One region of the Neobacillus sp. YIM B06451 genome, then DNA from elsewhere that is predicted to be linked to it. Evidence: riboswitches for the same ligand, from Rfam matches in the RefSeq annotation. Region 1 holds a riboswitch; each other region holds the start of a gene.

The links. A riboswitch is a leader RNA that binds a small molecule or an ion and turns the genes downstream of it on or off. The one in region 1 is predicted to bind S-adenosylmethionine.
Region 2: it holds a riboswitch for S-adenosylmethionine, as region 1 does, so the genes downstream of both, RB160_RS00815 (2,3-diketo-5-methylthiopentyl-1-phosphate enolase) here and RB160_RS02510 (methionine ABC transporter ATP-binding protein) in region 1, are expected to answer to the same signal.
Region 3: it holds a riboswitch for S-adenosylmethionine, as region 1 does, so the genes downstream of both, RB160_RS16385 (methionine ABC transporter ATP-binding protein) here and RB160_RS02510 (methionine ABC transporter ATP-binding protein) in region 1, are expected to answer to the same signal.

The regions. Positions count from the first base shown of each region.
Region 1 covers NZ_JAVFKJ010000001.1:532,795-542,443, forward strand. The annotation lists gene RB160_RS02475 (NRAMP family divalent metal transporter) at 1-207, opposite strand, end outside; gene RB160_RS02480 (LamB/YcsF family protein) at 254-1,024, opposite strand; gene RB160_RS02485 (5-oxoprolinase subunit C family protein) at 1,038-2,039, opposite strand; gene pxpB (5-oxoprolinase subunit PxpB) at 2,036-2,752, opposite strand; gene RB160_RS02495 (iron-containing alcohol dehydrogenase family protein) at 3,220-4,293, opposite strand; gene RB160_RS02500 (MetQ/NlpA family ABC transporter substrate-binding protein) at 4,407-5,246, opposite strand; gene RB160_RS02505 (methionine ABC transporter permease) at 5,308-5,970, opposite strand; gene RB160_RS02510 (methionine ABC transporter ATP-binding protein) at 5,963-6,973, opposite strand; SAM riboswitch class I at 7,068-7,173, opposite strand; gene RB160_RS02515 (PqqD family peptide modification chaperone) at 7,437-8,633, opposite strand; gene RB160_RS02520 (ThiF family adenylyltransferase) at 8,630-9,649, opposite strand, start outside.
Region 2 covers NZ_JAVFKJ010000001.1:179,592-189,240, reverse strand. The annotation lists gene RB160_RS00825 (methylthioribulose 1-phosphate dehydratase) at 1-363, opposite strand, end outside; gene RB160_RS00820 (2-hydroxy-3-keto-5-methylthiopentenyl-1-phosphate phosphatase) at 357-1,031, opposite strand; gene RB160_RS00815 (2,3-diketo-5-methylthiopentyl-1-phosphate enolase) at 1,028-2,236, opposite strand; SAM riboswitch class I at 2,353-2,455, opposite strand; gene RB160_RS00810 (pyridoxal phosphate-dependent aminotransferase) at 2,540-3,712, opposite strand; gene RB160_RS00805 (carbon-nitrogen family hydrolase) at 3,846-4,628, shown strand; gene RB160_RS00800 (DUF2087 domain-containing protein) at 4,672-5,256, opposite strand; gene RB160_RS00795 (thiamine pyrophosphate-dependent enzyme) at 5,685-7,979, opposite strand; gene RB160_RS00790 (2-oxoacid:acceptor oxidoreductase family protein) at 7,983-8,993, opposite strand; gene RB160_RS00785 (acyltransferase family protein) at 9,316-9,649, shown strand, end outside.
Region 3 covers NZ_JAVFKJ010000011.1:3,879-13,527, forward strand. The annotation lists gene RB160_RS16380 (methionine ABC transporter permease) at 1-378, opposite strand, end outside; gene RB160_RS16385 (methionine ABC transporter ATP-binding protein) at 368-1,402, opposite strand; SAM riboswitch class I at 1,585-1,684, opposite strand; SAM riboswitch class I at 1,766-1,864, opposite strand; gene RB160_RS16390 (acetamidase/formamidase family protein) at 2,139-3,449, opposite strand; gene RB160_RS16395 (NERD domain-containing protein kinase family protein) at 3,683-5,053, shown strand; gene RB160_RS16400 (serine/threonine protein kinase) at 5,053-5,883, shown strand; gene RB160_RS16405 (AAA domain-containing protein) at 5,880-8,702, shown strand; gene RB160_RS16410 (hypothetical protein) at 8,684-9,649, shown strand, end outside.

The DNA of each region.
Region 1 (9,649 bases):
GCGTTTTTCTGAAATAGCTATAATCCTCCATATATTCATCTGGGCCCCAATATCAATAATAATGGAAATTAAAATGACAAATCCGAAGCTGGCAAGAAGGGACTGTGTAAAAACGGTTGTCTGAGTAAGGAACCCCGGGCCGATTGCTGATGTTGCCATTAGGAACGCGGCACCCATTAGAATACTGGCAGTTGATTTTTTTTGCATATGAACCCCCTAAATTTTATTGGCCTACTAGCAGGCCAAATTTTCATTATTTTAAAAAGCTGCCTATTGAAGCAATTGTGATACCATTTTGCTTTAATGCTGAGGTGATATACCTTGCAAAATCAAGGGCGCTTTCACCGTCGCCGTGAATACAAACTGTATCAGCCTTTATTGAAATATCGTGGCCCTGCTGTGAAGACACCTTGCCCTCCTTTACCATTCGGATCACCTGGCTAACCGCAGTTTCATGGTCCTTGATTAAAGCATTGGGCTCACGCCTTGATGTCAAAGAACCATCTTCCTGATAGGTGCGATCGGAAAAAACTTCACTCGCACTCCGAAGGCCCAGTCTTTGACCCGCTTTTACCAGTTCACTACCTGCAAGGCCGAAAAAGACAAGCTCCGGATTGACCTTGTATACCGCCTCAGCAATGGCCTCCGCAAGTCCAGCATTTTTTGCAGCCATGTTAAACAAAGCACCATGAGGTTTAACATGCTGAACTTTGCCGCCTTCCGCTTTTACAAAGGCACTCAGAGCTCCGATTTGGTAGACTACCAGGTCGTATGCTTCCTGAGGAGAGATGTTCATTTCTCTTCTTCCGAATCCAGCAAGGTCCGGAAGGCCAGGGTGGACGCCGATCCCTACATTTTTCTCGATTGCTAGTTTTACAGTTTTCCTCATCGTTGCAGGGTCGCCGGCATGAAACCCGCAGGCGATGTTGGCGGACGTTACATAATCGAGGATTTCCGCATCCCTTCCGAGTGTATATGTACCAAAGCTTTCTCCCATGTCACAGTTAATATCAACAATTGGCATTTGCTTTTTCCTCCTATTTAAATTTTAAAATAATCCCATTTTTGAGCTGCTTTAGGTTTTCCTCTCTTTCAAGGAAAAGAAGCTGGGCTTCTTCGTGTGTCACATTTTTAAAGGTGATGTAATCCCCAGGCTTTGCTTGGGCAATCAGGGGTAAATCAACTGAAGCAATCTGTGCAATTTTCGGATAGCCACCTGTAGTCTGCCGGTCGGCCAGAAGTACAATCGGGTTTCCTTCAGCAGGCACCTGGATGGACCCGAAACTTACGGCCTCTGAAATCAGTTCCTCTGGAACCTCAAGCCGTAAGAGAGGGCCTTTCAGCCGATATCCCATTCGATCTGATTGAGGGGAAACTTCAAACCTGTCACTAAAAATTCTTCGTTTGCTTTCCTCATCGAAGAGATGATATTGCTTGCCTTTCATGACGCGAATTGGCATGTCCTTTTGGTGAATTGGAATTAATTTCGATGTTATTGACCAATCCATTTCCGCAAAAGGCTTATCCCCGGTTAGATCCTCTAAGTTTCCCATCATGGTTGTTGAAAGGTCTCCTGGCTTGGCCAATCGTATGACGTCTCCTGGTTTTAAAGCACGGCCTTCATAACCCCCAATTCCCGCCCTTAAGTAAGTGGATTTACTATTCAAGACTTCCTGGACGGCTATACCTCCGGCCACGGCAAGATACACTCTGGTTCCAGCTACCGCTGGCCCAAATCGAAGTTCACTGTCTTTTTTTACAAAAATAGTTCGCCATGACCTCACGGGAAGACGATTAATAGATGGGGAAAGGTCTCCTCCACAAATGGAAATCAAGCAATCCTTTTCAAATCGTAATACTGGTCCGAGCAGGGTTATTTCAAGAGTAGGTTCGTTCTCCTCGTTGCCTACCAGTATATTAGCAACCCGGTGAGCGATCTGGTCCATCACTCCGCTTGCTATCACCCCGTATTTTTGGTATCCATAACGGCCCATATCCTGAACGCTTGTAAGGAGGCCTGGTTTTACTACAGTGATCATGTTCGATCTCCTCCAAGCCTTTTATATTCTTCAATGCTAATCGGAATAAATTTAATCTTATCGCCGGCTCTTAAGAGGGTGGGCGGCTCTTCTTCCGGACGAAACAGTTCTACAGGCGTCCGGCCGATCAACTGCCAGCCGCCTGGCGTTTCAATCGGATATACCCCTGTTTGTTTGCCAGCAATTCCGACGGTTCTCGGAGGAATTTTTAATCTGGGACTATCCCTGCGTGGCGTGGCTATTTTTTCCGACATGCCTCCGATAAACGGGAAGCCTGGAGCAAAGCCAATCATAAAAACCGTGTAGTCTCCAGTGGAATGTATGTGGATTACTTCTTCTTGGGAAAGACCGTTATGCTTTGCAACAAACGGGAGATCCGGGCCCATTTCCCCTCCATAGCAAACCGGAATTTCGACCGTCCGCTGCATGGTTTCTTCGGTTGAAGGCATTTTGCCCAATAATTTCTTTAGCTGGATACAGACAATATCATATGGCAATTTGGATATGCCTCTAAACTTAGAGATGACCTCGACCGGGTCGTAAAACACCGTGACAGTCGTGAAGGCGGGTATGTATTCAATCATCCAGGATTCCAAGTTTCTATCTAGAAATGAGGTAACTAGCTGGACCTTTCGCTGTGTTTCTTCATTGATATCTTTTCCAAGCTCTATGACGACTGCCTGGTCTCCTAGAGGATGGAAAATGAACGTCAGGTTTTCTTCCATCATGCATTTAGTCTCCCTAAAATAATATTCTGTTTATTATAGCTTAAACTTTTTGAATTTTGAAACATTAACTATATCACGTAGATTTTTAAAAGCTGTTCATATGAAAACTTTTCCAAAATAACTTCCTCTTGGGAAGCATGAGGAGGTTTAGATAGCATTTGCCTATTTGTATTCTTTTTTTGGTTAGGGCCATGTAAATCTGTTCTATCTGACGACTGGATAACACATATAGAGATACAGTTCAATAATCCAGCCGAGACTTAAAACAGGAAAAAGACGTGTGCCGAAACACACGTCTTTACACTTTTTTTATTGCATGCATTCCACAAGTTTTAGACAGAAGCTATTCCATTGGACATTGGGCCTTTCGTGGAATAGCTTTTTTCCTTTTTTAATTGGGCACATGTTTCCATTTTGAAGAGCACCCCCATAATCAGAAGGTGCTCAAATGGTTATTCTCCTACCATCAATTCAAGCTCCAGTATTGAGCTCACCAAGATTTCTGGAGTTAAAGGAATATCTAGCAGATGGATCGATTCGTTTGAAACAAGTGCATTGGCTGCAATGACTTCGGCGGCACTTTCGGTGGAAAGGATGCCAAGGTTTTTCAGGCTGTATGGCAAGCCGGTTTTTTTATAAAAGGGGAGCAACTCTAAAACTTCTACTTTCCTGCCTTCAAGCATTAGCTGGACGAGGATTCCGTAAGCTACTTTATCCCCGTGAAGGTGCTGATGGGATTCCGGCAAATGGGTGAGTGCGTTATGGATGGAATGGGCTCCGGCAATCCTTCCGAACCGGTCGCCAAAACCTCCAACCATTCCACCTGCCATGATGATCGTTTCACAGACCTTTACAAGTTCAGGGGTGATCGTTGCCGTTTCGGCGGCATCAAGTGCCTGCTGACCGAAAGCAAGTAAATTTGTTTTGCATAGAAGGGCTGCTTCTCTCGCAATTTGCATCGGTACAGTCCAATTTTCAACTTGCCTGAGCAATGCGTCCGCTTCATACCATTTTGCAAGCGTATCCCCGATTCCGGCACGAAGATAAGCGGGAGGGGAGGCGGCCAGAATTGCCGGCTCGACAAGAACGGCAAGGGCGCTTCCTTTGAAAATGGAATAGTAAAGGAATCGGCCATCATTGTCATAAATCACGCTTAGCGGTGTCCAGGCTGCACACGTTGCCGCAAGAGTTGGAATCAATATGAATGGAACAGAAATAAGGTCACCGGCCGCTTTTGCAAGATCAAGTACCTTCCCGCCGCCAATTGCGATGATTGCATCATGGCCTTCATTTTGAATGAGCCTGCCAATCCGTTCGATTTCTTCAATAGAACATTCCCCGGAATACGTTTCATGCCGTGCATTGATTCCTTTTGGAAAAAAAGATTTTGCCGCGTTCCAAGAGTTTTTCCCTGTCAGCAAAAGAGGGTTCCTTAGTCCATGGTTGGCAAGGATATCGGGGAGGGTATTTAGAATCCCAGCCTCACACGCATAATAATTTGGCGCGCCGCGGACTTCAATCTTCATAGTACACATCTCCTTATAAATGAAGCCAGCACATAAGCGGTGCTGGCTTCTTGTTATTTTTTAAAAAGATTTTTGCTAAACTTCCCACGAGGCGGGTACGCTGTTATAGTATCTTATCGGTTTTTCATCCATTCAGGCTTGCCGAACCCTTGGAAGTCGCTGTCGATTGTCTTTTCGAATTCTTCTGATTCAACTGCGGCCTTCAGGTCTTTTGCCAGCTGGGAATCAAGGTCTTTCGTATTGACAACGACGCGGTTGCGGTAGTCATCCGGCATATCTTCCAGCTGAAGCGCGTCGAGCAGGTTCATTTTTGCGGCAAGGGCGAAGTTGCCTGGTACGAGGGCAAGGTCTACACTTTCAACAGAGCGCGGAAGCTGGGCTGCCTCGATCGGAGTGAACTTAAGCTTCTTTGGGTTATCTTTAACATTCTTTTCTGACGCTGTTAGTGGATCGATTGAAGAGTCAATTGTAATCAGATTGGCGTCTTCAAGCACACCCAGCGCGCGCGCAAGGTTTGTCGGGTCGTTTGGAAGGGAAACCGTACTACCTTCCGCGATTTCATCGACTGATTTGAATTTAGTAGAGAAAATTCCCATTGGGGCAGTCGGAACGATGACAAGTTCAGATAGCTCCAGGTTGTTTTGTTTCGCGAAGTTTTCCATATAGATTTTGTGCTGGAACAGGTTTGCATCGATATCGCCATTGCCAAGGGCAAGGTTTGGCTGGACGTAATCGCTGAATTCAACAACTTCAACTTTGTAGCCATTCTTTTCAAGAACAGGTTTGATCGCTTTTGTCACCATATCGCTGTATGGGCCAGCTGTAGCGCCAATTTTAATGTCCTTCTTTTCCGCTTTTTCCCCGTCTTTGGAGGAAGACTGATCGGAGCTGCCACATGCAGCCAGGACACCGAGGCTTAGTACGAGAATAAGAGCAAACAAAACTTTTTTCATTTCGAAATCTCCTTTGATGGTTTAATTTATTTTGAAAAGCAATCCGCTTTTGCAAACTTGGTTAACGCTTGTCGACTTTCTTGCTGATCGCATCGCCGGTTAGCTGGATAATTTGGACGAGGCAAATCAAGACTACGATCGTTACAAGCATGACGGTGTTATCGTAGCGGTAATAGCCAAAGCGGATGGCAAGGTCCCCAATCCCACCGCCGCCGACAATCCCGGCCATCGCAGAAAAGCCGATCAAGGAAATGGTTGTCAGTGTGACGCCTTGGATAATCCCAGGCCGAGCCTCTGGGAGGAGGACATCCTTGATAGTCATCCACGGAGTCGCGCCAACCGCGACAGCCGCCTCAATAATACCTTTATCAATTTCCCTCAGGGAGGTTTCTACCAATCTCGCAAAAAACGGAATGGCGGCAACCGAAAGGGAGACACTGGCGGCAATTGGCCCGATCGTTGTGCCGGTAATCAATTTGGTTAGCGGCAAAAGGCCGACAAGCAAAATAATGAACGGAATCGAACGGATCATATTGACCAGAAAGCCAAGAATCGATTTAATCGGCCTGTTTTCAAGAAATAATCCTTTGTCCGAGACAAACAGCAGCACCCCGAGTGGCAGGCCGACGACAAGCGCAACGCCAAGAGAAATGAGGACCATTTGGATTGTCTGGAAAAATGCCTTATTCAGGTCAGGGAGCATTAGTTGGATTGTCTCAACCATGTGCAATCACCTCCACGTTATTGGTCCTGTCAATGAGATAGGAAATGGCTTTATCAATTTCTGTTTTTTCACCTGTCAGTTCCATTATGAAAATCCCTAGGGGAACCGATTGAATATACTCGATTTTTCCATGAAGGATATTGCCTTTCACCCTGAATTGCTGAAGTACATCCGATACAATCGCTTCCTCGGCCGCGCCGCCCTTGAAGGTGATTTTTACTACAGTACCCTCACGCCTTGCCAAAAGATGTTCCGGCAACTCAAAATGAAGGACGCTGTTGATGAATGCCTTTGTCAGCGGCTGTCTTGGATTCGCGAAAACTTCGTAAACCTGGCCTTCTTCAATGATTTTTCCGTCCTGCATAACGGCAATCCGGTCACAGATTTCCTTTACAACATCCATTTCATGAGTGATCAGGACAATGGTAAGGCCAAGCTCCCGGTTGATTTTTTTCAAAAGAGAAAGGATGGACTTCGTTGTGCTCGGGTCCAGCGCGGACGTCGCTTCATCGCACAGAAGGACATTCGGGTCGTTCGCGAGGGCCCTTGCAATTCCAACCCGCTGCTTTTGCCCGCCGCTCAGCTGGGCCGGATAGACATCCCGCTTATCGGTGAGACCGACAAGCTCGAGCAGCTCGGTTACCCGTTTATCAATTTGGGTTTTGTTCTTTCCAGCTGCTTTAAGCGCGAACGCAATATTCTCGAAAACCGTCTTTGAGGATACGAGATAAAAGTGCTGAAAAATCATCCCGATTTTCTGCCTAGCTTCACGCAGCTGCTTATCCGAAAGGGAGGTAAGTTTGACCCCATCGATGGTAATCTCGCCCGAGGTCGGTTTTTCCAGCAGGTTTAGGCAGCGGATCAATGAGCTTTTTCCTGCGCCGCTGTAACCGACGATCCCGAAGATTTCACCTTTTTTTATCTGAAGCGAAACATTGTCGACCCCTGTAACCGTTCCCTTTCTCGTTTTATATATTTTGACAACTTTATCGATTGCGATCATGGAAAGCCCCCCTGGTTCGTTCCGAAAACATTATTTTTCCATAACAAAAAGCCTCTTTCATTCAGAAAGAGGCATCGTAAACAATTTTGTTAACGACTTATCTTCCAGAATGAATCCATTCTGCAGGAAGTGGCACCGTACCCATACTTGGGGGTTGCCGGACGTCATAGGGCCTGTCCCTCGGTCTCTCTTGATAAGTGTTTATGTATGAAATTAACAATACTTATCTTAATCCTTGGAAAAAAGGGTGTCAACAACATATTTCCACACAATTTTCTTGTGAACGCTTACAATGTTGCTAATTAAGGAAATTATCGAAAAATATTTTTTAAAGGAGTTGAGTCAGTTTGACAATTTTGTTTGGAGGTAAGGAAATGAGCCAACGTGGTAGAGTGGAATTGATGGAATTGAAAAAAGAGTAAGCCACGGGATTGTTGCTTACTCTTTTAAAAAGGCGAAACTGTTATGCTTCAACTGTACGCCTTTCCGCTTTCCTTTCTTTCATGGAAGTCCGGAGGCCAAACAGCCATATGATTGCCTGCAGGGTGAAAACAGCTAAAACCAGAACACTATCCCAAAAATAAAAGCTTTCTATGCCGTAAAGTGTTATCGAATGATAAACCGTTGTAAGTCCATAGAGTATGGCCGGAGCTTGGAAATAGAAGAAAAGGGTAATGGCGATGATGCCTCCAATTCCATATAAAAATCCAAACCAGACAGCATTTTTTTTCTCATGTTCGGGTAGCTGTTCCCAGTCAGGCATTTCCTTTTTTAAAAATGTTTTTTGGAGATACATCAAGCTATTTTGGTGCAGGGCAGAGGTGTTTTTCCAATTGCTGACCACAAAATATAAGTCTGTCCGCAAAAAAATAATGAACTGAAACAGGAATGCAAAGAGCGTTAAAAAGACAATAAGCTTGGAATAAGCTATCAATAATTCATTCTTTGTGGTCAGCTGCACGGCCAGGCATATCAAAATGATTACAACATCCCACATCATGCCAGCTAGGAAGGGGATATATCGTTTGCTTCTTGGTTTTGCCCATAATCCAGACATATCCGTCTCTGCTACAAGCCATATCATCCGCAGATTCAAACGGATGAGGGAAGAAATGCCTTCCTTTGAAGCTGCAAGGAAATGGCCGAATTCATGGACAATGGTCAATATCCAAGCTGCCACGACGATATTGAACGTACTGATGCCTACTAGCTCATACACAAACAAATCTTTGAATTTAGGAAATAAGGGTGGGTGGATGACGAACAGGAACAATACCGCTAAACAGGAAATTCCATATAGAGCCACAAGGGCTTTGGAAAAAAAGAAACTTCCTAGTTTTTGAAACAGTGGGTGGGCTTCACGTTTGATTTCAGGTTTTAACGTTTCTCCATCTATGCTCAAAACCAACCCATATTCGAGCAATGTCATCACAAAGTCAATCACATCAACATCTTCATTATATTTCTCATTTGCAATTTCGCACACTTCTTCGATTGTATTCCTGCCATTCAACAGCTCGATAACATCCACCGCTACCTGGGGCACCTGTAAAAACTCCCCTGAAGAAGGATCGCCAATCGTGAATTCATCTTCAAAATCCTTTTGAATAGAAAGGTGCGAACAGTCTACTTTCGTTAATAGTGCGATTTCCTTATTCACTGCAAAGCTCCTTTTCCAAAGACAATCTGTTTTAGATGTTCAATGCTGGCCATTTCATTAAATTGGTTGGAACAAGTCGGGCAATCAGGATGTCTATCAGGTTTCTCGTTTTCGGATTGAAGTGTATTCATTAAAATGGTGTCTACTGTAATATTCGGTTTAAATAAAGGAGCCGCCCCTGTTATCAAGTTAACGATATCGGAAATAAATAGACCAATTAAGATTGATAAATTGGGAGCAAAACCTGTGTTTACCCCTGAAAAAGTTTTGCCATACCCTGACTCAAGGCGATACACCGTTTCATGGTCGCTCTCCAGGGAATAAAGTATTTTACAATCGTAGCAAGGCTCCTGATTCAATGGGTTAATTCGTTCCCACATGATCGATTGATTATTGATCCCGCCCCGATAGAAAGGGATTCCGAGCTTGACACACGCGGCATTTACCCATCGCGCGGAAATGATTGCTGGCTGGTCGAGCGCATTAATTACTGCATCCGCTCCATCTAAAATATCGAGCAAATCTTCATAACTGCCAACTTTCTGGTTATACATCTTAACCGAAATCTCCGGATTAATCTTCTTAATTTTTTCTTCCGCAACTTCGGATTTTAACCTGCCGATATCATCTTCATTGTAAAGGAATTGCCTATTCAGATTTGTCCGTTCAACTTTGTCGTAGTCCAACCCGACAATTTCGCCAACTCCCAATCCCGCCAGATACGCTGCCGCGAGGGATCCGCCGCCCAAACCCAATATTGCGATTTTCGCGTCCTTTAATTTGTCCTGAAAGGAGAACCTGCTCACATCCAGGTTTGCATAGCCTGAGAAGTAGTTTAGATTAGCCTGGTAACGATCCAATTCTGTTGGGGAATATGTCTTGGGGACAGAAGTATCTTCTATGTAATGAAGTTCGTTTAAAAAAATAATTGCATCTTCGATATCTTCAATAGGGAGGTTTAGATGATTCGCTATTTCACTTATCGAACGGGAGCCGTCGAGAAGCTCCAATAGTTC
Region 2 (9,649 bases), 350 kb from region 1:
AATCTCCTGCCCTTGGAACGACACTTCCCCGCGGTCCCCGTAAATTTCGGATATGACATTGTTGTCGATGGTATGGACATGAAGGCTGCAGCCCGCTTTCGTCCTTCTGTATATTTCAACGTGGAGGAGCGTTTCGGCTGAAGGCTTCAAATGGGTTTCTCCCACCGGCCTGCCATACTCATCTACCAGCAAAAAGTCTTCATCCGTCCTCTTCCGTTTGTCCTTCCCGCTAGCTGTGACAAGGAATTGCAGCGGCCTGTCGCTTACCTTTATCGCAAGGTTGCCGCTTGTTCCCATAAACCAATCACGTCCGGAAAGTTCATCCTTCACATCTGCAAGCTCATTCCACTTTACATTCAGCATGCCTGCTCCTTCACCCCTGTCCTTTTTATAATTGTTTCGATGCAATCAAGGAAGTTTTCAAATGGTGAATGGGGAAGACCCCATTCTTCACACTTTTCCAAAAGCAAGTCCCGGGCCAGGACGAAATCGGCCTGTTTTGCCGCTTCAAGGTCGGTGACTGAATCGCCTATAACAATTTTAAAATAATCATCCCCGTGTCCAAGCCTCCTGATGACACTTGGCTTACAGCAGCCGCAGTCATTTTCGCAGCTTTCATCACAGCTGTTGGGCCAAAGGATGCGAATTGTTTCGCCACCAAAGTCCGCACCGTTGCAGAAAATGCCGTCAAACGGACCGTATTCGGAAAGGACTGGATGAACAAAGAAATCGATCCCGCCGCTTACGATATATAAAGGGATGCCTTCTTTCCTTGTAAAAGAGACAAACTCTCCGAAACCCTCCCTGATTCTTGCCTGTTCAACCGCAAATTCGGCAATCTGGTTTTTCTGTTCCGATGGGAGCAGTGAAAATAGTTCCCCAACCCCTTTCCTAATGGAGATTTCTCCTGAAAGAATCCGATCCTTAATCCGTTCCCATCCAGGCGGAGCAAATGTCTTCATGATTGCTATGATGTTATCCTTTTCGGTAACCGTCCCGTCAAAGTCACAGTAAATCACAGGTTTTTTCATCTCAAGGCCTCCTCTTGCGGTGCACCCCATAATTCCAACGCTTCTTGAAGTTCAGGGTGGTATGCGGCCGAACTGGACAAGCTGTGGCCAGCTAGAACTGCTTCAATCGCCTGCCGGAATGCCTTCCCTCCAGCCGCCGCGCCTCGTGGATGTCCATGGACTCCACCGCCCGCATTGATGACCGAATCAATTCCGAAATCGGAAATGAGCAAAGGTACAAGGCCAGGGTGGATTCCTGCCGACGGTACCGGGAACGCCTTTTTGTACGGCTCGTCCTTCGTCAGTTCCTTTGCAATCCCGAGCGCTCTTTCCCTTTCAAGCGCCACCGAACCGTACGGTGATGGGAATAATGAGAGGTCCGCTCCGGCATACCTTAGCAATTTTCCTAAAAGGAGCGAGTGGGAGACCCCATATACAGACGATGATGCGATTGCCCCGCTGAATGCCGGATGCGCCATGATCGGCAGGCCTATATTATCGTCCTCCCTTAGTTCCTGCAGCACGTCTAGGCCGTAGGAAAAAACATTGACCAATAGGGCATCCGCACCTGCTTCCGCAAACCTTTTTGCCTTTCCCCTCAGTTCCGAAGTCCTCCCCGTCAGGTTCACAGCGTAAAGTGTCCTATGCCCCGTTTCGGAAAACACTTCATCCAAGATTCGGCGCCCGGCCTGAATCCTTTTACCTGATGGAGTCAGGGGGTTCTCAAAAAGAATTTCGTCATCCTTGACGATGTCAATTCCCCCCAATGCCTGCTCCTTTAATTGGCTTGAAAGGAAATCAAGCTCCTTCCCAATGACTCCTTTAAAGATGCTCATCAAAAGGGGGCGGCGATGGACGTTAAGCTTTTCCCTTAGACCCTCAATCCCAAGGCGGGGGCCTGGGAAATAGCTTTTCAGCTCCTCACTGAATTCAAGGTCAAGCAGCCGGATTTTCCCATCAAGGGACAATTTCCCAAAGACGGTAGTTATAATGGCGGGAAGGTCGGCGGAAAAGTTGGCTGCGGGATAAGCAATCGAGATTTTCGCAATATTTTCGCTGATTTGTTCAGCAGATACTACTCTTCCTTTGTGTTTCTTTAGCTGCTCCTTTTCAAGGGCGGGCAGGCTGGTCCAAGAACCGACCGTCAGGCCCAAGGCTATTTCCTCCGCTTTTTTCTCGGGATTCTTTTCATCCCGGACATGATATGTCGCTACCAATTCACTCATGATGTCCTTCCTTTCCAGGGCAGTGTTCCATGTTCCATCCAACACAGAGTTGATTTTGTTTTTTGGCATTAAAAAAACCCCTTCCAAAGAAGAGGTTAGCACGGCAAACTAATCTCTTCTCATCTATCAGCTTTCGCTGCAAGAATTAGCACCGTGCTTAAAAATAAGTCGGTTGCCGGGCTTCATAGGGCTAGTCCCTCCGCCTGCTCTTGATAAGAAATGATTTTTATATATTTACTATTTTCATAATGTTAAGATTTAATTTGGATTATCGCAGGAAATAAATTCATTGTCAAACATTTTTTAAAAAATATCCAAAGCCTTTATCCGCCGAACCGCTTCCGACAGCCTCTCTTCCGATGCGAGGAGGCCAACACGGACATAACCCTCGCCAAATCGGCCAAAGCCAATGCCCGGGGCAACCATGATATGCGCTTTTTCCAACAGAAAGTCGGCAAATTCCATCGAACTGAATCCTTCCGGAACCTTCAGCCAGGCAAAAAACGAACCAGCGGGTGCATTGACATCCCAGCCAATTTCTCTTAATCCGCCAATTAACGCACTTCTCCTGCTTTCATACAAGCGGACAAGTTCCCCAACACAATCCTGTGGGCCATTAAGCGCCTCCGCGGCCGCTTCCTGGACAGCCCCGAACAGGGAAACATACAAATGGTCCTGTATCAGTTCAATTGCTGAGATAACACTTTTGTTGCCAACAGCAAAACCGACCCTCCACCCTGCCATGTTATATGTTTTTGAGAGAGTATAAATTTCAATGCCAATCTCTTTCGCTCCTTCTGATTGAAGGAAGCTGACGGGCCTTTCCCCCTCAAATCCTATTGCCCCGTAGGCAAAATCATGGACAACGCAAATGCCATGCTTATTTGACAGCGACACGGTTTCATCAAAGAACTCCTTTGTCGCAACCGCGCCGGTAGGATTGTTCGGATAGTTGAGAATCATGAGTTTCGTATTGTACAAAACTTCAGTTGGAATCGTACCGTAATCGGGAAGGAAGCCGTTTTCCTCAAGGAGCGGCATCATCTCAAGCTTCGCCTGTGCAAGGGCTGCGCCCGATAAATAATCCGGATAGCCCGGGTCAGGAACAAGCATTGTGTCTCCCGGGTTAAGCAAGCATTGCGGAATTTCCACAAGGCCGGCTTTCCCTCCAAAGAGGATGGCCACCTCCGTATCCGGGTCCAAATCAACATTGTATTCCCGTTTATAAAAATTGGCCGCTGCCTCTTTTAAGTATTTGTATCCCTGAAAAGGAGAATATTTGTGGTTAACCGGATTTTCGGCAGCCAGCTGGAGCCGCTTCACAATGTGAGGCGGTGTAGGCTGGTCCGGGTTTCCCTGCCCGAGGTTGATCACATCATGTCCCTGCGCAATCGCCTCGCCCACCTTTTTGACAAGCCCAGCAAAAAACTGCCCCGGAAGGCTGTTCAATAATTCGGACTTCGGGTATTCCTTCACAATAGACCACCTGCTTTAAAATTTTTAAATGGATTAATATATTCATGGAAATCTAGTCACAAATGATATAACGTAATAGGTATCTTGTAAAGAGGTTTTTTACTTTTCTGAATTGGGGGAATTTAACTTGAAGATGAAAATTGCCATCGCGCAAATGGATATTGCATATGGAAATCCCGAAGAGAACTATGCCATTGCGGACAGATTGATTGGCGAGGCTGTTAAAGAGAATCCCGATTTTGTTGTCCTTCCCGAACTATGGACGACGGGATACGACCTAGAAAGGCTTGATGAAATTGCCGACGGCCAGGCTGCTGAATCCATAGCCTTTCTCGTTAAAAAAGCGTCGGAGAACAAGATCAACCTGATCGGTGGATCGGTTGCGAACCGCACCGGGGCCGGCGTGGAAAATACGATGCTCGTCGTTTCAAAAGAAGGCAGCCTTGTCCATACGTACAGCAAGCTCCATCTGTTTCAATTGATGAACGAACAACACTACTTTATACCGGGAACAGGAACCGCCAATTTTGAACTTGACGGCCGGACGCTTGCCGGCTTTGTCTGCTACGACATCCGCTTTCCCGAATGGCTCAGGAAGCATGCGTCAAAAGGGGCGGAAGCTATCTTCGTGGTAGCGGAATGGCCAAAACCAAGGGTTGCCCATTGGCGCTCGCTCCTGATTGCAAGGGCAATTGAAAACCAGTGCTATGTCATCGCCTGCAACCGGGCAGGTAGCGATCCGAAAAATGTATTCGCCGGCCATTCAATGATCATTGACCCGTGGGGCGAAATACTTGCTGAAGCAGGAGAAGGAGAGGAAATCCTTACTGCTGAAATCGATTTTGAAAAGGTGAAGGAAGTGCGTGGGATTATTCCCGTCTTTGAAGACAGAAGGCCGGAACATTATAGAGACTAGTATAACAAAGGAGGCTCGATAGACGAGGCCTCCTTTTTGTGTTTTATGGCTTAGCCCACATTTCTTCCGGATTCAGCTCATATATTGCATTTTCCCTGTACATGTAATGGTTGATGATAAATTCCCTGCGAATGGTCGCATAATCCTCGTGAAACTTTTTAATATACTCGTTTATTTCCTTTTCCTCGTATTTCACACCCTTTTTCAGCCCTTTTACAATATGCTCAAATACAAATAGCTTTTTCTTCCGCTGAGCCGGAATGTTTTTCAGCTTCCCTTCCGTTGTGAAGAAGTTGCTGATAACCTTCTGCCTCTCTTGGTTTGTTGCATTAGCCATTTCGTCTAGTTCCTCCCCTTGCCGTTCCGCAAGCTGTGTTAACGCCTTCGCTTGCTGCCCAAGCACTTTTTCATTCAGGTAAAAATAAATAGTATTTTTGTCCCTTTTTTCAAATACGACATGCACATCCCGGAGTTTTTTCAAATGATGGGTAATCGTTGGCGGGGTAAGCCCGAGCTTACCCGCAATTGCCTGGCCATGAAGCGGGCCACTTGCCAGGAGCGCAACAATGCGTATCCGAGTGGGATCGCCCATCGCTTTATAAAAAGCAACCAGCTTGTCTAATTGCATATTCATCACCTTAGTAGATTTGATATATATCTAATTAGATTTATATCAAATCTACATCTTGCAGTCAAGAGGGGTTGGGGTAAATTTTCTGATATGGGCCGGCTAAACCCGGTTTGCGATTTTGTCCGAAATGTGACAGTTTTCGATAAGTGGATGGAAATTTTCGTTATCCCTCTAAAAGTTTTCGATATATCTAAAATTTTTTCGATAACGGCACGAAATTTTTCGATATATTTTCCGAGCTCAAAAAAAAACAGTCGTTTTACATTTTAAGGTCGGACAAATTCGCCATTGCGACTAAAATGAAGCTGGAAACTGGAAGCCTTCCAAAAAAAACACGCCAATCCCGGTTTTAAAATAAAAAAAGCGGCCCTTTTTCATAAAATGGGACCGCTTCACTTAAATTTTTGGTGCCTCGCTCAATTTTTTTATAGCATCGGATGGTCGTGTTTAGCTTTCAGGCGCTGCCAGCGGTTTTCGATTTCCTTTTCGAATGCCGCGAGCATTTCCTTATTTTCTTCCTTAAGTAAATGCTTTGATTTACCCATATATTTCAGCCATTCGGACGCAGGCACTCGCTTATCTTTTTCCTCTGGATTGTACGTAATCGTTGTGGAGCCCTGTTCGATTTCATACAGCGGGAAGAAACAGGAATTGACTGCTGCTTCCATGATGGTGTTGCCGTACCGGTCCTCAGATTTCCAGTTCAGTGGGCAGGTAATCAGTATTTTTCCATAAACGGTACCGACATTTTGCGCATACCACTGCGCCTTTGCACCTTTTTTGACTAGGTCCTGAGGGAATGCTTCCGTACCTGTGAAGACGTACGGAATATTCGCCGCGGCCATCAGCTGTGCCGTGTCCTTATGATGGAAGCTCTTGCCTTTTTGCGTTTTCCCGACACTCGTAGTGCTTGTCATATGGCCCATAGGCGTTGAGTATGACATTTGCGAACCAGTATTCATATAACCTTCATTATCGTACTCTACGATGATCAGCTTATGGCCGCGAAGCGCGGTGCCAATCGCAGAGCCCATTCCGATATCCATTCCACCGTCGCCGGTAACCATCACAAACGTTACATCATCGGCAATCTCGATTTCCCCACGTTTTTGCAGCTCAAAGAAAGCCTCGACCGTACCGGACAATGTTGCCGCCCCGTTCTGGAAAAGGTTGTGGATCATTGTTTGCTTGTGTGAAGTGTACGGATACGCTGTCGTCGTTACATAGGCGCACCCGGTCTGATAAAGAACAACGATATCGCCCTCGATACCTTTAAAGAAAAGCTCAAGTCCTGGGAATATGCCGCATCCCGGGCAAGCGCCATGGCCGGAACCGAGCCGCTTCGGCTTCGCTGCAAGCGCCCTGAGCGGAGGGATTTTCACCTTCAGTTTGCCGGTTTCCTCATCCATTTTTACGTCGATTAGGCCAGAATTATACGTTTCTCCGTATTGCGGTTCAATGACAGGCTTGAGCGCTTTTTCCGGGTTGCCTGGAACAATTCCGTAATAATCGAACGGCTTTTCTGCATATCCTTTTTCTGCTGCGCCGATTGCAAGTTCAAAAAATGCTTCAGCATCGTCCGCGTAAAAATCTTTGCCGCCTAGGCCGAACACCCTGCTCAGGACAATGGTCGCGTTATCCCTGTCGTCCTGTAACGCCGATTTCACTTCATGAGTCAAATTCGGCCCGTGGGCGCCATATGAATCTGCCCGCTCGCCAACAAGCAATGCCTTGACGTTCTTAAGGGCTTCGCGGATTTCCTTCGCCGGGAATGGCCTGATGATGTTTGGTGAAATGACCCCTGCCTTGATTCCTCTGGATCTTAACTTGTCAACAACATCCTTGGCTGATTCGGCCGCGGAATTTAGGAGGAACAAGGCAACTTCAGCATCTTCCATTTTATAAAGGTCAAGGACAGGGTATTCCCTTCCGGAGAGCTTTGCGTACTCGGCCGTAACTTCCTTGAAAACTTCGCCCGCAGCGTAAATCGCTTCGGATTGCTGGAAGTGGTTATTCATCAGGTCCTCGCCATTCATATGCGCGCCAATCGTAACCGGTTTTTTAGGATTCCTAGCAAAATTGTAGTCGACCGGGCACTCGCCGACGAATTTCTGGACAACCGCTCGATCCTTGAAATATTCAACCCGCCTCTTTTGGTGAGAGGTGAAAAATCCATCATAGGCAACGATGACAGGCAGACGCACCTTAGAATGCTCTGCGATCTTCAGGGCCATGATATTCATGTCATATACTGCCTGCGGTGTTTTCGCGGTCAGGATGACCCAACCCGTATTCAAACCGTAATAAAGGTCTGAATGGTCTCCCCTGATATCAAGCGGTCCACTGACCGCCCTTGTCACCAGATTCATGACCATCGGAAAGCGCGTTCCCGCCTGGACCGGGAGCTGCTCAATCATATATAAAAACCCGTTCGCACTCGTCGCGTTGAACACACGCGCCCCTGTTGCCGCCGCACCGTAGCAAATCCCCGCAGAGCCATGTTCACCATCAGCCGGGATTAGCTTAATGTCATGCTCGCCCCTCGCCTTCATCATGTCAAGGTATTGGGCGACCTCGGTTGACGGTGTGATAGGGAAATATCCCATTATATGATAATTGATCTGCGCGGCTGCCATCGCCGCCATTTCGTTGCCGGACTCAAATGTCAGCACTTGCTCCGCTTTTGCATTTTCTTTTAATTGTTCCTCTAGCATTGCCATATTTTATATCCTCCCCGCCGCATAAGGAAAGTTTTGCCTGACCCGGTTGGCTTCCGCATAGCCAATCGTTTCGCGCAGATCGCTGAGCGCATCGGTTGGGCATGCCTCAACACATTTCAGGCAGCCTTTGCAGTATTGATAATCGATGCCTTTCAAAAACATTTGCTCCCTGCCGCGCTTGTCCTCTCCTTTTTCCCAAACAAAGCAGAAATCAGGGCAAACCGTATCACATGAAGCACAGTGGATGCACTTTTCGATTTTCAATTCTGGAAGGAATCCTTGCCTTGATCCGCTTAAATCTTTAAGGATGCTGTTCGCCGGAGCGATAATGGCGCCGCCTATCTCCTGGGTAAAATAGCCAAGCTGCGGAAGCGGCCGGGAAAAGGTCTTCCCTTCCGCACCGACCGGCGCATCATAATGCTTGAAACGGACTTCATTGTATCCACGCTCAAACGTCCTGATGTTCGGTTCGACCATATGCGGGTATTTCTTTTCAAATGTTTTCCTGATTACTTTCTTCATCGCATCCGGGTCAAGAAAATCGCAAATCCGGAAGAGCGCTCCAAGCATTGCTGTATTGACCTTCGTTTTCTCTTCCACTGAGATTGTGAGCGCGTCGACAATCGCGAGGGTCCCGTATTCAAGTTGCAAATCCTTTTTGATGCCGTCAAAATCCCGTGGTGAATTGACTAGAACAATTCCCTCTGCATCCAGGCCGCTTACAACATCGACCATTTTATACAAAGCCTCATGGAAAATACCTATGATATGCGGCTGTTCAATCGGGCTGTGATCCCGTATTTCCACATCAGGTTCACAAAAACGGATAAAGCTCTTTACAGGCGAACCCTTTTTCTCAGAACCATACGATGAAAAATTCGAACCATTCAGCCCAAGCCCGAGTACCCCTGCTTCAGCAAGCATTTTTCCGGCCAGGTTTGCCCCGAGGCCGCCAATCGATTCAAGGCGAATTTCAAAAAATCCAAGTTCATTTCTTTTTGGCAGTATAGACATGTTTTCCCTCCCATTTCCCTCTTACATTTTCAATGCAGAGTTAAAAGCCTGCATTCCCCACCATCTATTTTAGGCAACAGGAAATATTTACGCTGTGACAAATGTTATACACCCCTATTAAAATTTAGATACAGCCCGAACACCTTTTTCATGAATACAGGTTTTGCAAAGGCTGAAGGTTATGCATAACAACTAGTACAGATAACCTGTTGTAATATAACAGACTTAGAAACCCTAATGGATTTCATTACCTGTTTCATCAAAATCGTTTTCGGGTAACAATTAAGTGGGATAGCTGGGGGTCTCTTAGTTGGAGGAAATAATGAAAAAACGAAACTACTACTTTGATAACGCAAAATTCATTCTGATTTTTCTCGTTGTTTTCGGCCATTTGCTAAGGGCGTTCATTGAGGATAATGAGGTCTTTTTCGCACTTTACAAGGCAATATACACCTTTCATATGCCCGCTTTCATCCTGATCTCTGGTTTTTTCGCCAAGGGATTCAATGAAAAGGGATATGTTGCGAAAATAGCAAAAAAATTAATACTTCCGTATATCATTTTCCAGGTAATCTATTCGGTTTTTTACTATTACCTTTACCAGAAACCAAACTTCAGGATTGACCCGTTTGATCCACATTGGTCACTATGGTTTT
Region 3 (9,649 bases), on a different contig from region 1:
ACCCATTGCCTGTGCCGCCTCAATGACCCCGGGGTCGACTTCAAGAAGCGAATTTTCTACCAGCCTTGCAATATATGGACCGGCGTAGAAAACGAGCGGGACAATCGCTGCCGCCGTTCCGATTGACGTACCGACAATGAATCTTGTAATTGGAATGATTGCAACTAGCAAAATGATAAATGGAATTGAGCGCAAAACGTTGATCGTGCCATTTAGAACATTAAAGACAGGTGCATTCTCAAGCAAATGCCCTTTCCGGGTGACAACGAGCGCGATTCCAAGCGGGATGCCAAGTAAAGCCGAGAAAACAAGCGAAAATCCCACCATCTGCAACGTTTCGATGAGTGCCTCTATGATTTGGTCCGAATTAACTAGCATGTGCTTTCACTTCCTTTATGTTGACATTCTGCTGATGAATAAAGTTGAGGGCACGGATGATTTCCTTCTCGGTTCCTTGGAACTCGACAATAAGGTTGCCGAACGGCGTCCCCTGCAGCTCGGTAATATTCCCGAACAGCACGTTCACATCAAGGTCGAACTTTTTCGCAAGCTGGGACAGGAGCGGCTGGCCGGCCGACTCGCCGACAAAATTTATTCGGTACACCTTTTGCAGCCCAGCGTTTTGCTCAATTAGCTTCTTGACCGAATCTGGAATGCGATCATTCATAACCGAGCTCACGAAATTCCTCGCAGTCTCCGTTTTTGGTGCCGAGAACACTTCGAATACTGAACCCTGTTCGATGATTTTCCCCGCCTCAATGACCGCCACCCGATCGCAGATTTCCCTAATGACCGACATCTCGTGCGTGATCATCAAGATTGTGATGTTATACTCCTTGTTAATCTTTTTCAAAAGCTGAAGAATCGAGCTTGTCGTCTGCGGGTCAAGTGCCGAAGTCGCCTCATCGCACAGCAGGATCGACGGCTGTGTCGCCAAAGCGCGCGCAATCCCAATCCGCTGCTTTTGCCCGCCCGAAAGCTGATCCGGGTAACTGTCCGCCTTATCGGCAAGCCCGACAAACTCAAGCAGCTCGTAAACCCGGTTCCTGATTTTATTACTCGGCGTATTCGCGAGAACAAGTGGCATCGCCACATTCGCGAACACCGTCTTCGAATTAAGGAGATTGAAATGCTGGAAAACCATCCCGATATTCCTCTTTACCTCCCGGACTTCCTTTGCCGAAAGGGCAGTAAGGTCATTCCCATCGACAATCACCTTGCCTGAAGTCGGCCGCTCAAGCAAATTCACACAGCGGATCAGAGAACTCTTTCCCGCACCGCTGAAGCCGATCACCCCGAAAATCTCGCCCGTATTCACCTTCAAATCAATCCCGTCAAGCGCGGCAACCTGATTCCCGCTGCCCTCGCCATAAACCTTCCGCACCTGCTGAAACTCAATCATCTGCCTGCCTCCTTGTCACAAAATGTATGTTTGTTTTTTTTCTTTTGGGAAAAAATGCTTTGCGCCAACGCACTCCGAGGGTTATCCACCCAGTCTTCCACGCACCCCGTTTTGGAAAATAAAAAAGCCCTCTTCCGGCGAGACAGAAGAGGGCACACTTGGACAAAAGCAACCAAGGTCTCTTCTTATCTCCCAAGCTTTCGCTTGCTGGAATTGGCACAGACAAACATGTCCGCTGCCGAGGCGTCATAGGGCCAGTCCCTCAACCTCTCTGGATAAGAATGAAATCGTATAGGGTGATGTTTTTAGGAAAATAAAAAGCCTCTTCACAAAGAAGAGGACAGAATTGATCAAGTTCGCCTCTTCTTATCTATCAAGCCGCGCTTGCTGGATTTGGCACAGACTAATATGTCCGCTGCCGAGGTGTCATAGGGCCAGTCCCTCAACCTCTCTTGATAAGAAGGTAACATATTCGCTTTTCGAAATTTCCTGTGTCCTACTGTAACCCTTAAAAACAAAAATGTCAAACACTTAAAAAAAATTTAATGTTTTTGCAATGTGCCGGACCCCCAGCTGGGACATTATAAGTCCAGCCAAAGTAACGGGCATCCAACCGGGACAATAGTAGTCCAGCCGCGCTTCTAGGCCCCAAAAAGGGACAATAAGTCCAACCACGGTACTTGGCACAAACAAGGACAAAAAAACGTTCGCCATGGTGCCAGGCAGCTTACCCCTTTTATTCGAGGATGCTTCGATAGTGGTCTTTGATTAAATGGGCGAGATTGAGCCTTTCCAAGTATTTTACGGGTGCGAGGAAGGTAACGGTGACGACGCCCGGGTGGCGGCCGATTTCGATTGAGCCGGTGATGGTGGCCCGGTTCATCACTTCAGGGACAGTGATTCCTAGAGCTTTCGCCGCGCGTTCAAGCCCATTTGCGGTGGCGTCATTAAGGTTGGCCCCGGTCCCGATGAATGAGATTGGCAGTGATTCCTCCAGCTTGTTAACTCCCCATTGCCTTGCAAGTGACATGGCGGATTCTTTTTCTTTTTTCGTAATCGGTTTCGCAAGGTAGGGGAGGTCTTCCGGAACTGGCAGCAAAATCGGGCCATCTATCTTCAATCCTTTGATGACAATGGCCTGGAGCGTTACGATTCCTGCAACATCGGCGGTATGGCCGGCGATTTCACCATCCCCCTGCATCGCATGCATGTCGCCAATGTAAACTCCGCCGCCCTCAACTTTCACAGGACAAATCAGGACGGCGCCTTCGCGAACCCTGTTAATGTCCATGTGGCCATCAGTCCGGTCCTCCAATTGTTCGCGGGAGATGCTGTATTCATGCGGGGCCTCCACGAGGAATTGCCCGAAATCACCCGCATTATGTGAATCCGGCATCCGTCGCGCCGGGGTCGTTCCGAGCTGGCCGAGGAACGGGCGAAGTCTGGCAACGGTGCCGACCATATCATGTGGAGCGAATGCGACAATCGGATTTTGCACTGAATTTTCAGGTGTGTTCATGAAACTCCTGCCCTGTGCTGCCGCTTCTTCAGCCGCGGCCTTATCAAGCGTAATGCCTACTTTTCGCTCAGAATCGAACGCAATCGTGTAGCCATGTGTAAAAATGAACGGTGTAACATCGGTATCGCAATTCGCGCACCTTACTGACTCCGGGCCTGACCCAACGACTTTCGTGTCGGGATAAAGCGTTCCACAGCCCGGGCATTTCACTGCGACAAACGGATCGCCGATAAATCTTCCCTCGACTGGCGAGTCATTTCCCGATGATGTGCCCATCGATGTGACATCGATGGACTTGATGCGGATCGCAATCGCATCACCGACTTCCGCGCCCTCGACATAGACGGGCTTTGTCACCTCATGCCCGCCTCTCAAGCAGGGGGTGATCATCGGCCCCCAGCAGCCTGGTGCCGTATTCGCCACAATATGGCCTCCATTTTTCAAAGGACCCAACATATCTTCCCCGGGATCCAAAATGCCATTCGTGAACTCATTTACAAAGACGGTCTGACGAGCTTCCTTCAACATAACAACCCCTCCTCAAAAAATATCCAACCACCTTCATTATAGAGAACGAATGCGCCAGAAGACCAATTTTTGGATTAGCGGACTGCCCTGTTCGATTCGCCAAATTAATAAATGGCCTTACTTTTAAGAAAATAAAGGAAAAAAGGTAGATATTGTCGAAATAGGAAATACTAGTTAGTGAGAATGAAAGTGGCATCCAAAGAAATACTAGTTCGTTGTTTGGGGGGATGAGAGTGGAATCCAAAGTTGTTTTTGCCGGAGTTCCAAAAGAGAATGAGAAGCGGGCCATCCAGGAGCTAAAGAAAAAGCTGCCGCGTGAAAACCATATTATCATTGTCGGTGCCCTTGTGCCGAAGGATGGATACATAAAGGACCAGGAAATGGATGTTATCCTGATTTGCCCGAAAGGGATTTTTAACATAGAAATGAAATCGTATCGGGGAACGATTGTTACCCCTATCAGCAATATGAGCACAAAGCTTGTGACAAGGACCATTACAGGTGAGCAGAAGACGATCGATAATCCGATTATTCAGGCCGCATCGCAGTCGCGAACTCTCCATTCGTTTGTCAATCGTAAGGCGCAAAGGCGCTTGGGAAAACGGGTGTCGGTCCGTCCCGTTATATTATTTACAAGCCCGAGAAACGAATTGGCATACGAAATAGACCAGGGCGGGACGAATGAAGTCATCCACCATATGGATACAATTTCAAAAGTGTGGATGGAAGGCCAGCCGGAATTGACGCCGAATGACATCACGATCGTGTATGAGTCGTTTGGCATCCGCGAGGTGAAGTTTACCGGGCAATCGATCAATATTGATGTCGGCGGCTATGTAACGAAGCGTTTGCTTTTTGCACAATCCAATTATCACGTGTACGAAGCCGTTGACGAATTTGACCAAAAGTATTTCCTAAAGGTACATGAAATCAACCCAGCGCTCCTGAAGGAAGACCAGGAGCTGTTTTTGACGATCACAAAACGGGATACGAAGGTCCGGGCAAATCTAAAGGACAACCCATACGTTCTTTATTACCATGCGAGCCCATTCACGTATGGCGATTACATATGCTCGACAACCCAGTGGGTCGGCCATACCTCATTCTTTTCCCTGATAAAAAAAGCACGGCCGCTTGATGAGAAAATGGCACTCCTGAAGGAATTGTTCAAAGCGCTCCGTTCCATCCACAGGCAGGGGGTTTTCCACCGTGATTTGACCCCGCGCAACATCCTCTATACGGATGACCAAAAACTGAAAATCATCAATTTCGATTACTCGCGTATTGTAGGCGAACCAACCGTCGGTGCGGGAATTCCCTTTGATGAAAAGAATGCCTACGCAGCACCGGAAACGAATGTCGAGGAGCGGAAGGCGGATATCGATTTCCATACCGACTATTATTCGTTTGGTATCATCGCCTATGAGTTCCTTGCAGGCAAGTATCCGTATAAATCCGACATCGACCTGAAGCATGATACGCTCGACAAGCTTGTTCCGGGCGTCCCGGAGGAATTTGCTTTTGCGGTGGAAAGCCTGATCAGCATCAGCCAAAAAGACCGCGATTTCGGGTGGGAATTTTTAGAGGAGCTCTGGGGGCTATAATGTTCAATCCAAACTTCTACGACAACTACGACATTTTTGATCCGATTCCCGGCACCGAAAAAGAAACCGAGTTTTATGAGTCGTCCCTGTCATTCGGAAAACACCGTCAAACAGGAGAGGAAGTCGTTATCAAACAGATTTTCCTGATCGACCCAGCCGATATGAAAAACACCAAGAAAAAGATCGCCATTGAAAATATGTTCCAGGAAGAAATCCGGATTATGCGGAATCTTCTTCAGCTTGATTGTACGGCGAAAATAAGAGAATTTTTCATCGACGATTTCGAAGTCGTTTTCGCAATGGAAAAAGCAGAAGGATCCTCCGTAAGCGAGCTCATCTTTTCAGATGAGGCTACCCTCGGACAACGAATCAGAATTGCCGCGAACATCGCCAAGGCGTATAGTGCGATTCACCGGCTCGGGATTATCCATCGGGATTTGTCGGACAATAATATTTTTGTCAATGAAGCCGGAAACGTCAAAATCATCGACTTTGGCCTATCCTTCCAGCGTGTCGGCGTGCTGATCAAGGCGGGAACGGATGTCTTTCCACCTCCGGAAGCGGTCACACTTCACCACAGGCCGACGCCAGCCTATGATATTTTTTCATTCGGCGTCCTGCTCTACTTAATGGTTTATCGGAAACGCCCGTTTGAAAAGGGAGAAATTTTACAAAAAGGGGGAGTCGTCCTAGACTTTCCTGAGTCACCAACCATCCCGGTTGGCCTAAAGGAACTGATGGCCCATTGCATGCAATTTTCGCCGGAAAAACGGCCGAAATCAATGATTGAGGTCGCACGAAGGCTTGAAAGAGTGGTGATTAACATATGAGCGGCATCATTGGCGATGCATTGTCAGGCAGGACGATACGGGCATCGGGGGTGCTCAATTTCCAGGTTTCCGCGGGTGAAGCGGGGAATGTTCCCCTCATTCTCGCGCAAATAAAAGATAGCGAGTGGCTGTGGGCTGAATTCCGTGGCGAGGAGAACGTTCAGCTCCATACGAAGGATTACAAGCTGTTATGCAAAAAATACGACAGCCCCGCCCATGGAAATGCCGCATTCCGGGTCAATGGCGTGAAAAAACGCAATGCCGCCGACCGCACCCGGATGGTCCGTTACGGGCTCCGGCTTATCTTGCTTGAACAACCGTTTGTGTTTTCCGGGGAAAATTTCAACATGCAAAAGAACCGGAATGCCGCTTTTGTCTTTGCCGACCTTACTAAACTCTCGCTGAAACTCGGCAAGCTCCAACAGGAATCACGCGAGGACAGCTTCGAACAAAGGCGGCGGAAACATGCTGAACAGGAATGGGCCTCCCAGCTGATTCAGATGATTAATAAGCAGGAAGATAACGATTTCGCGGAAACGAAAAAGAAGTATTTTTATTATAGCCGGTTCACGGAAGCCGTTTCTTCCCAAGTAAAAGGCGTATCGTATTCCTTCAAGGTAGCGATTGATGAAAAATATGCTTACAATGACCTGGCCATTTCTCCTGACCCGTTTCCATTATCGTATGAAGAGCTGATTGTCGGAAAAGTGACCCGCTCGGATGAGAACGAAACGATTCTCTCCTTTGCCCACAGTGTCGATTATGGGAAAATTCCGAAACAGGGCTATTTGCTGGTTGTACCAAACAATACAACGTACCGCGTTCAGAAAAGGACTGTACAGGAGCTCATTGATGGACAGAGTGTAAATGAAAAACTATTAAACTATCTCGTCCATAAAGAATTTGAAACCTACCATGCAACAGGCACAGGGCAACCGAAAGGCGGCGCTTTGTTGCCCAAACAAGAGGAGGCGGTTGAAAAGGCGGTCGCGACAAATGATTTTCTTCTCGTCCAGGGGCCCCCAGGAACAGGAAAGACGACCATCATTGTTGAAATGGTCCGCCGCCTGATTGGAAAAGGGGAGCGGGTGCTCATCAGCTCGAAAAACAACCTCGCCGTTGACAATGTCCTCGAACAATTAATTGATGATGGCATCGACTGTGTCAGGATTGGCCGCGAAGAAAAGGTGAAGGTAGCCAAGGTACAGGAGGTCCTCCTCGACCGCGTTGCCGTCAAGCTTCAGGAAAACATGATTATACGCTGCGCAGAGGACCAGAAGCACCTTCACACGGAACGCACTCGCGCGGAGAAGTTTAACCTCCTCCTTGGGGAAGTGTCCGAAGATGTGAGCCGCTTTCAGGTGATTCACAGACAAGCGGCCGAATTCCGGGAAAGCCTTGGGAAGCTTGAAAAAAAGGAGAAATGGAAGCTGTTCCATTTATTCGGGCCATTGGCCGCACTTAGGAAAACGAATAAGCTCCTCCCTTTTTTAAAAATAAACACAGAAGGCATTGAAATAAAAGCCGAAACGAAATTAAAAGCCGCCCTTCAGGAAAATAATGTTTATCAAGAGCTTCTTGAACGGCTTGCCGGGGAGGAAAGCCAGGAAAATACGCACCTATTGATGCTAAGGGCGAAATTTGAAGGATACCTTGAACCGGAAAAAGTCCTTGAGTTTGCTGAAGAAGAAAACTGGCGCCGAATTCAGCTAAAAGCCGCCAACACGTTGGACTCGTTCCAAAAGCAAACATCGATTTCCGCCGACTGGATTGATGAACTGCAGGAGAGGCAGCAATCGCTTTATCCCTTGCTCCTGAGGACAGTGCCGGTCCTCGGGGCTACATGCATCGGGATTGACACGTCCCCGGAATTCAGGGATACCGAATTTGATACGGTCATTATTGATGAATCAGGCCAGATTACGATTTTTGATGTGCTCGTGCCTATGGCGAGGGCCAAAAAGGTTATCCTGATTGGCGACCATATGCAGCTGCCGCCGGTCTCCGACTCCAATCTCGCAAAGGAATTCAGGGAAATGGAATTGCCTAGCGAATGGATTGAAAAAAGCCTGTTTGAAGAGCTTTATTACAATGCCCCCGATTCACATAAGGTTATGCTCGATACACAATTTAGGATGCATCCGCTTGTGGCTTCGTTCATTTCAACTGAATTTTACAACGGGGAATACAAATCAGGGGTTAGCCCGGAGCAACGGACGATTGGATGGAATCTATACGAATCCCCGCTTGTATTTATCGATACAGCCCAATGTGATGAGCGATTCCAGCAATGCATCCCGGACGAGGACCATCTCGTCTATTTCAATCAGCTTGAGGCATACCTGGCCGCGCAGGAATTGATTAAAATCCTGAAATATGGCCGAAAGCCGGAAGATATCGGCATTGTAACACCTTATAAAAAGCAGAAGATGATTATTGAGGGCCATTTGCCTTCGATGCTAAAGGAGGCCGGATTTTCCCCTGAGGATATCAGGAAAATTGTATCCGGTGTTGAAATTGATACGGTCGACAGCTTCCAAGGGCGCGGAAAGGAAATCATCCTGTTCAGTTTTACGAGGAGCAGCCCTGATTTTGAAATCGGCTTCCTCAGGGAACTCCGGCGCCTGAATGTGACGATGACCCGTTGCAAATCGCTTCTCGTCTTGATAGGGGACATGGAAACTCTCGCGAACGCTAAAGACAAACGGTCAGCCGTTTTATTTAAAAATCTCAGGAACTATATCCGCAGGCACGGACAATATGTAGATGCCAAGCTCCTTTTGAAAGAAGGTGAAGCCCCGTGGCGACAGCTCGTATAAAATCCCCGCTTGGCATGATGCGGAACAGGGAAAATCAAAGGCCGCTCGGCAGGCTGATCCAGCTTGATTATCCCATCTATAACCTCCCTGTCATTTTGAAAGAACGGATGAGTGAGCCTTATGAGAGCCTCGAATGGTTCATCACCCGCTTTCTACATGAGGGGAATGTGGCTACACAGGATGAATTGTCTGTTAGGCTTGGCCTTCCAGGAGGGTCACGGATTCTTTCGGAAACGCTCACCCATCTTGAATCGATTGGCCATATCAAGGGCGTGGATGGACGTTACAAGGTGTTGAAGAATGGCGAGGAGTCGTATGAAAAACGGGAAAAAATTTATGATGCCGAGTCCCGAAGGCTTCTTTATTTTGATGCCCTTGCTCTAAAGCCGCTCCCGCGCGAATTTTACGATGACCCGGCAAATGTTATTTTACCAGCCGACAACAGGGACATGCTGAATAGGAGTTTCGTGTTCGATTTATGGAGCCCTCTTGCCGACAACACGGTCCAACAATTGCTCCGTTATAACGGGAGCCAGCGGTTTTCGTTCAATTTGCCGCAGGAAATGATTGAAATTGAGATTAACAGAGAATCACTAGCGGCTGGTGGACTTGGCTTAAAAGGTGAAATTCTTTTTATTCCATTGTTCGTTTGTTTCTTCGGAGAAGAGGAGGACTTTTTATCGTTCACGAGGACAAACAACTGGGCTGGGGTCGAAATCGAAGTGTATATTGGAACAACCGGAAAACGTTCCCCGTTTTTTGAGCAGTTAATCGTAGGGAATCTAGTCAGGGTTTGGGCCATGATCCAATCCGAACAGCAGCAATACAAAGGGAGGCAATTGTCTTTCTCTGTAATGGGCCTTCCTCTTGGGGATTTCCTGGACATGGGCAGGGTCGAAAACGACCGAACCGGAAATATGAACTATGCCATAAGGCCTGAAGACATC